2 regions of the Priestia sp. P5 genome follow, and region 1 is predicted to be linked to the other one. Evidence: a T-box and tRNA genes for the amino acid it is inferred to sense, from the RefSeq annotation. Region 1 holds a T-box; the other holds one or more tRNA genes.
The links. A T-box is a leader RNA that pairs with one kind of tRNA and senses whether it is charged. The one in region 1 lies ahead of thrS (threonine--tRNA ligase), so its partner is inferred to be a tRNA-Thr.
Positions count from the first base shown of each region.

Region 1 (4,217 bases):
CCGCATGACATTGCGCTGTTCGGAGCGATTACCAAACACCTTCCTATGTTTCAGTTTTCTATTGACGAGACAACTCCGGACATCGAGCCGCCACCTACCATTAGAGAATCTTTACAAACAAAGCCTAGCGCTCAAAGCAGCTATAAATACATCTACCCAAAAGCGCTGCAGCCGACGCCAAATTCTAGCTTCTACCGGCGCTTATATTATCAGCTTCAAAAAAATGTTGATAAACAAATTTTAAAAGTTCTTCGGACCATCGAACAATCTTCGTTCTATGAAAATACCATTATTATTTTTACGTCTGATCACGGTGATTTGCTTGGGGCTCACGGAGGACTACATCAAAAATGGTACAACATGTATGAAGAATCTATTCATGTGCCGTTTCTCATTCACAACAAGCATTTGTTTCCTAGCTATCAACGTACAGACCTGTTGACTAGTCACGTTGACTTGATCCCGACAATGCTTAGTTTAGCTAATATAGATGCTTCCGCTATTCAAAAGCAACTACAAAAAAGTCATACGGAAGTACATCCATTTGTTGGGCGAGACCTGTCAGGTATACTTCGAGGAGAAACGTGTGCTGAGCAAGAGGAAACAGCGATTTTCTTCATGACGGATGATGACCCGACAAAAGGACTTCACCAAACAAATTTTTTAGGAGAAAGCTACCCGTCAGTTGTTCAGCCTAATCACATTCAAGCGGTCACTGTCGAGTTTTCGTCAGCGGCAGGAAAGGAAGTTTGGAAATACGCTCGCTATCATGATAATCTGCAATTTTGGTCAGCAGCTGACGAAAAAGATGAATTCATTCACGGAGAGCAATATGAAGGTTATCCTGTAAGTTTTACTACCCTTAAAACAACCCGTGTTCCTGATCAAATTGAAATGTACAATTTGACCAAGGATCCGTTAGAAACAGTAAATCTGGCTCACCCGTATTTTTCGACAAATAAAACAAGGGAAATTCAGCGCCAGCTTGATGTTATTCTTAAAGAACAAGTCAGGAAAAAACGGATTTTTCCGCAAAGTGGAAGCATGCATGATGAGCTTCCGTCTAAAGATAGATAAAAAATAGTTTCTACGGATTGAAGTCAAACATTTGGGTAAGCATAAAAAGGTGTATTTAATATTTTAGTATATAAATAAAAAAACCTGATGACGCTTGTGATATGTTACTTGTTCTGGTTTGGGATAGTATTGGTTGCACTTCGTTAATTCCGCTTAGATAAAACAAATAAGGACTTATAGCATCTTTCTTTTTCGCCTTTATTGTTATGAAAATAAGAATGAAATGTAGTCATTAATAGTATAATAAAAAACTTTTTAAGTCCTGTATTCTTAAGTAACTTTTCAAAAATTCAAGCATAAAGTAATTCTATACCATAAAAAATAAAAAATTACTTCTTGACTTTTGTTAAATTTATACACTATAATCGCTTTTAACAACTAATAAACAGTATTTGGCAATGAAAAGGACACGAATTAGATGCTGTTTTCTTCGCAGAGAATAGGGTCACTGGCTGAGAGCCCTTAAGAAATCATCTAATTTACCACCTTAGAGCTATTGCAGGGAACGTGCATAACTGAAACTGCAATCGGTAAAACCGTTATCTTTTTTGAGCGTGAAATACGTATAAGTATCTCACGGAATTAGGGTGGTACCACGGCCGCATTCGTCCCTTCACTAGGGATGAGTGCGGCTTTTTATGTAGAAAAAATGAATATACAAGCAATGAAAAGGACATGAATCATTTTTGGATTTTCTTTACAGAGAGTAGGGTCACTGGCTGAGAACCCTTAGAAAACGAAATGAATTTACCACCTTGGAGCTGCGGCGGGGAATGTGTATACACTGAAACCGCAACCGGTAAAACCGTTATCTTTTTAAGCGTAAAATACGTATGAGTATTTTACGGAATTAGGGTGGTACCACGGCCGCATTCGTCCCTTTACTAGGGATGAGTGCGGTTTTTTGTTGAATAAAAACATATTGGAGGAATGAACATGTCAAAACAAGTGGAAGCAGAAAAGCGAAATCATCAAAAGTTAGGTCAAGAACTGGAGCTGTTTATGTCGATGGAAGAAGCTCCTGGTATGCCGTTTTTCTTACCTAACGGAATGATTATTCGAAATGAGTTAGAAAACTACTGGAAACAAAAGCATTATAAAGCAGGCTATCAAGAAATAAAAACACCCATCATGATGAAACAGGAGCTCTGGGAACAATCAGGACACTGGGAGCACTATCATGAGAATATGTATTTTTCAAATGTTGACAAACAAAACTATGCGATCAAACCGATGAATTGTCCGGGAGCCATTTTATTGTTTAACAGCAAGCGAAGAAGCTACCGAGAACTTCCGATTCGATACGCAGAGCTTGGATTAGTTCATCGTCACGAGCTTTCTGGCTCTTTAAACGGATTGCTAAGAGTCCGTTCATTTACACAGGACGACGCTCATTTATTCGTAGAACTTAGTCAGATTGAAGCTGAGATTAGCCGCATTCTAGCGTTTATCCATGACTTTTACTCACATTTTGGCTTCGATTACAAAGTGGAGCTATCCACACGACCTGAAAAATTCATGGGAGATATTGAAACATGGAACCAAGCAGAAAAGTCGCTTCAATCTGTGTTAAGTGAAAAAGGCTTAGACTATCAGGTAAATGAAGGAGACGGAGCTTTTTATGGGCCGAAAATCGATTTTCATATTTTAGATTCCTTAGGTCGCAGCTGGCAGTGCGGAACAGTTCAGCTTGATTTCTTAATGCCGGAGAAGTTTGACTGTATGTATATTGGAGAAGACAATAAACCGCATCGTCCCGTAATGATTCACCGCGCTATATACGGTTCCGTTGAACGATTTATGGCCATCTTGATTGAACATTACGAAGGTCAATTTCCTCTTTGGTTGGCTCCTGTTCAATTTAAGCTTTTGCCTATTGCACCGCCGCATGTGGAATATGCATATAAAGTGAAACACGAGCTGGAGTTAAAAGGGTATCGTGTTGAAGTAGATGATCGCATTGAAAAAATAGGGCTGAAAATTCGAGAAGCAGAAATGCTGAAAGTTCCTTATATGGCTGTGATAGGAGATAAAGAAGTGGAAAATGAATCGCTTGCTATGCGAAAGCACGGGAAGAAAAATATAGGAACAGTAAGTGTGGAAGAGGCAGCTGTACACTTGAATAAAGAAAAGAATTCAAACAGAGTTTATTGAAGCTATTTACCTTACTAAATAGAAAAATCCGATTTTTTAAGTCGGATAGTGATTCCCTTCATTTTGTCTCACACCAAAATGAAGGGAATATTGAACTAGAAGGGTATAAGATAATATATATCAGCAGTATAACTTTTGCCTTAGACAAACGCCGGTATTTTATAAAAAAATTTATCTTATTCTATTCGAATCGTTTGTACGGGATGAAGCTGAAGCCTCACCTGATGGTTTGTTCATGTTTTTTACTCTCGCTTCTTTTTAGAAGGAGAGTAAAAAAGAAATTTAAACATAAAGTATACTCCTAATGCTAGTAAAATACAGCCAATAAGTAAGTTAAACATCTTTCTCCGCCCTTCATACACTTCAGTTTTCATCATTATAACACCCGTTAAGGTAAAACATTCATCGTTCTGTAAATAATCCCTATGTCAGGAATTTATATTTGAAGATAGCTAGTAAAAAAGTTATCTAAAAACATATAAAATTATTTTTTAGAATATTATTTTTATTCAAACTTATTATACGTAAGCACAATGATAATCTCTTTATTTAGTTTATAAATCCAAAATAGAGCAATACTAAGAAATCGCTTACAAAAACTCTTGAAATATATATAATGATATTAGTATACTAATAGACAAGTTAGTAATTATTTCTATATAATTACTTCTGTATCTGAAGTGAAAACGCGCAGCCAAATGGGAAAAGACGTCATTTTCAAGTTTTTTAATGGATGAGTGGCAACAGAGAGGAGAGAGTGCAATGGGAAAACTATTTAAAAAGAAGTCAATCGAGCAATTATTAGAACAAAGTCAAAACAAATCTCTAGTCAAAACATTAGGAGCATTCGATTTGACTCTTCTTGGTATTGGAGCCGTAATCGGAACGGGGGTTTTAGTATTAACAGGCTTAGTAGCTGCTAACGATGCGGGGCCAGCCGTTATTTTTTCTTTTATATTGGCTTCTATTGTATGCGGATTTGCAGC
Region 1 is NZ_JAKWFJ010000001.1:2,370,057-2,374,273, reverse strand. It holds gene MMB69_RS12780 (sulfatase family protein) at 1-1,077, shown strand, start outside; T-box leader at 1,467-1,693, shown strand; T-box leader at 1,733-1,961, shown strand; gene thrS (threonine--tRNA ligase) at 2,014-3,231, shown strand; gene MMB69_RS12770 (amino acid permease) at 3,994-4,217, shown strand, end outside.

Region 2 (4,217 bases), 1.4 Mb from region 1:
GCTTTTAATGAACGTATTGCTCACAAGTTTTCCATTAGAAAAACGCGGAGCTGCGATGGGGATTTTCGGTTTAGTTATGATTTTTGCTCCGGCAATTGGTCCTACCTTATCAGGGTGGCTAATTGAACACTATGAGTGGAGAATGCTGTTCCACCTTGTTACGCCAATTGCAGCAATTGTGTTAATAGGCGCTTTCTTCCTATTAAAAGACAAAAAAGAAAAAGTGGAAATCAATTTGGATTTCCTATCACTTGTGTTATCTACAATTGGATTTGGAGGACTTCTATACGGATTTAGCTCAGCAGGGGATAAAGGCTGGGATTCTGTGGAAGTATACGGCACCATTATCGTAGGAGCTGTGTCTCTGATTTTATTTATTACGCGTCAGTTCAAGCTGAAAACACCTATGCTTGAATTTCGCATTTTTAAATATCCAATGTTTGCTTTATCATCAACGATTTCAATGGTGATCACAATGGCATTATTCTCAGCCATGCTGCTAATGCCAATTTATGTTCAAACGGTACGAGGCATTTCTCCGCTTCATTCAGGATTACTAATGCTTCCAGGTGCGCTATTAATGGGTGTGATGTCACCGATTACCGGAAAATTATTTGATAAATTCGGAGCGCGTGCACTGGCTGTAACGGGTCTGACGATTACAGCCGTTACGACGTATTTCTTCAGTAACTTAGAGCTTGATACGACGTATACAACGCTCATTACGCTTTACACGCTTCGCATGTTCGGAATGTCCATGGTGATGATGCCGGTTATGACAAACGGATTAAATCAGCTGCCGCAGCGCTTTAATCCGCATGGTACTGCCATGAACAATACGCTTCAACAAGTATCAGGAGCTATTGGTTCGGCTCTATTAGTAACGGTGATGTCAAACCGTACAGCTACGCATGCAAAAGAGCTCGCTCAAGATGCAATGAGCGGAGCAGGAGCAGCGAATGCAACCGCAGCCGGAGCAGCTCAAATGAAAGAACAGATTGGGATGCAGGCAATGGTACAAGGGATTAACGATGCGTTTGCTGTCTCAGTAGTACTAGTGGTAGTTGCCTTAATTCTTTCATTGTTTATGAAACGCGCAACGCCGGCAAGTGAAGATGAAGTGATAAAGGAAAAAGCAGGACGCGAGCAATTTGCTAAATGAAAAAAAATCCCCGCTGAGACAGCGGGGATTTTTTTAGCTTGTATATCTAAAGCTTAAGCCCATTTTCTTTAATAATTTCCGGTAGCCGATGGACGTTTGATCAGCCATAATATGCGCTTCCATCTGCAGGTCTAAAGGCAAGTCTTCAGGTTTTTGGTTTTCAACCATTTCACGGTCTTCGTCAAAGACGCGAAGGTTAAAGTCATACACACCTTCAACGGGAGAATCTTTGTCAAAGTTTCGAGCAATTGGTGCGAATAAACGTGTTTCGCGGGCTGAAATAGGAGAGACTGCATTCATAATCCACAGCTCTGCGCCTTCTGGGAAGTATACTTTTAGCGTAGCTGCAAACGGCGGATAAACATCAAAGACGCGAAGCCATTTAAAATCAGGTGGATTTAAATGCTGCTGTTCTTTGGAATAATTGCTCATGGTGCTCGTATATTCTACATGAAGCCCATACTCTGTATCGCTTACTTTATATTTAGGCACAAAGGCGTTGTTTCGATCACCAAATGTGTCCGTGTGAACCCAAGCAAAATGAGCTACGTCTAAAAAGCCTTCCATTTGACGACCGGCCGAACCCATGATATCAAAGCTCGGACAAACAATTTGCTGAAAATCAGGGTCCTCCCACGCATCGAAGTAAGGCAGGTTATCTTGTTCTCCTGTCAGGGAAGTCCACACTAATCCAAATCGTTCAATAACTGGATAGACGGCCATACACAGGCGGGGAGAAATGTTGGCATCAGGGTGAGCTGGAATCGATGTGCATGCGCCGTCCGTTGCATAGCGGAAGCCGTGGTAAGGACAGACAATTTCATCATCTTCCACCCAGCCCATGCTAAGGGGGGTGCCTCGGTGAACGCATAAATCACGAGCCGCTACTACTTTGTGTGTGGTACGGTATAGAACTAGATTTACATCTAGCAGTTTTACGGACGTTGGTTTCTCTGTTACATCACTGCAGCGTGCGACGGGGTACCAATACTTAGCGAGCGTCGTCCAATCTTCCAGGCTGAACGTGCAGTCTCTTGGGTAGGGAGTTGCCGTTTTTGATTTGGTCATGGTTGGTTGTTGTTCCATCTATTTTCTTCCCTTCTTTTGTAAGCTCTTTTACTAAGGGTAATATAAAAAAAGAAAATTCACACAATTTATGTAAGGAGTTCTAACATAAAATATGGAACTTTGTAGAAAGTGCGAATTTCAGAAGACGCAAATTAGAGAATATACTAATAAAAAAATTTAAAAAAGCGCTTCCTAAATGAATTTAAACGTGATATAATTTTCCAAGACGCTGGTGTAGCTCAGTAGGTAGAGCACTTGCATGGTAAGCAAGAGGTCGCAGGTTCGATCCCTGTCGCTAGCATACTAAAAAACCTTCTTTCTTGTTGAAAGAAGGTTTTTTTATCTGTGTTGGCTTTAAAATTCTTCTCCGAATTATTCTTCCCCGCCTTGTGAAAATTTTAACAGTTTGATAGCCTTATTAGGACGCTGTGAGAAAACATGTGTATCTTTTTCACTATGTCTTATGAATCATATTCAGAAATAATCTTAAAAGAATGTTTATTGCCTCTAAGTATTGGGTACACGAAACTGGGGGGGTTAAATTTCAACAGGGAGTGTGAACGGTAATTTGATTACGTTTAAGAATGTGTCAAAGCAATATCCAGACGGTACGACCGCCGTGAAAAATATTAATCTAGAAATTAACGAAGGAGAGTTTTTCGTTTTAATTGGTCCGAGTGGGTGTGGGAAAACAACCACCTTAAAAATGATTAACCGTCTTCATGATATTACCGAAGGAGAACTATACATAAAAGATAAGCTCGTATCGGACCACAACATACATGAGCTACGCTGGAACATTGGTTATGTCTTGCAGCAGATTGCTCTTTTTCCTCATATGACCATCGCTGAAAATATAGCTATTGTACCCGAGATGAAGCATTGGAAGAAAAACAAAATCAAAACGCGCATTGATGAACTGCTTACCTTGGTAGGACTAGACCCAAAGCAGTATCGAAATCGAAAGCCGTCTGAGCTCTCAGGTGGCCAGCAGCAACGTGTAGGTGTAGCACGTGCCCTCGCAGCTGATCCCCCCGTTATTTTAATGGACGAACCCTTTAGTGCCCTCGATCCGTTAAGCCGCGAACAGCTTCAGCAAGATGTTATTAGCTTAAAAGAAAAAATCAAAAAAACATTTGTGTTTGTTACGCACGATATGAGCGAAGCGATGACGCTTGGAGATCGTATCTGCCTAATGAAAGACGGGGAAATTGTTCAAGTTGGAACCCCGGAGGAATTCATTCAAAAGCCTAAGAATGAATTTGTAAAAACGTTTATTGGAAATCAAGGAAATGCTTTATTTGAGACATTGGATATGTTTCTCAAAGAAAGTGAACAGCCAGACGTAGAACCTACTGAAGAGCTAGCTTCAACCGCTACTGTTCAGCAGGCAATGGACGCCCTTTACGACCATGAAGCAATAGCCGTGAAAAAAGGGAGCAAACGCATTGGCGTTGTAACGCGCAAAACTCTATTAGCGTTTCTTTCTGATAAGACGAAAGAAGGAGGAACGCTGTAATGAATGCACTAAGCACATTACTAGATCAACGAGGAGACGCACTGTTTCAAGCTCTTCTTGAACACATTCAAATTTCAGTACTGGCCCTTGTTATCGCCGTATTAATTTCAGTGCCGCTCGGACTGTACTTAACGAGACATGACCGCATTGCTGAACCGATCATTGGCGTAACAGCCGTACTGCAAACCATTCCTTCACTCGCTTTATTAGGATTACTGATTCCTCTTGTCGGAATTGGAACCTTTCCCGCGGTTATTGCACTGTTTTTATATTCGCTTCTTCCTATTGTACGAAATACATATACCGGAATTAAAGAAGTGGACCCATCTTTAATTGAAGCATCCAAAGCCATGGGGATGAACTCGTGGAGACGATTAATTAAAGTAGAACTTCCTCTAGCGCTTCCTGTCATTATGGCCGGGATTCGCACAGCGATGGTACTCATTATTGGTACAGCGACAATCGTGG
Region 2 is NZ_JAKWFJ010000001.1:962,217-966,433, forward strand. It holds gene MMB69_RS04915 (DHA2 family efflux MFS transporter permease subunit) at 1-1,162, shown strand, start outside; gene MMB69_RS04920 (aromatic ring-hydroxylating oxygenase subunit alpha) at 1,196-2,248, opposite strand; tRNA gene MMB69_RS04925 (tRNA-Thr) at 2,459-2,531, shown strand; gene MMB69_RS04930 (ABC transporter ATP-binding protein) at 2,799-3,749, shown strand; gene MMB69_RS04935 (ABC transporter permease/substrate-binding protein) at 3,749-4,217, shown strand, end outside.
Region 2: it has a tRNA-Thr gene. The T-box ahead of thrS (threonine--tRNA ligase) is inferred to sense a tRNA for this amino acid. The anticodon was not compared.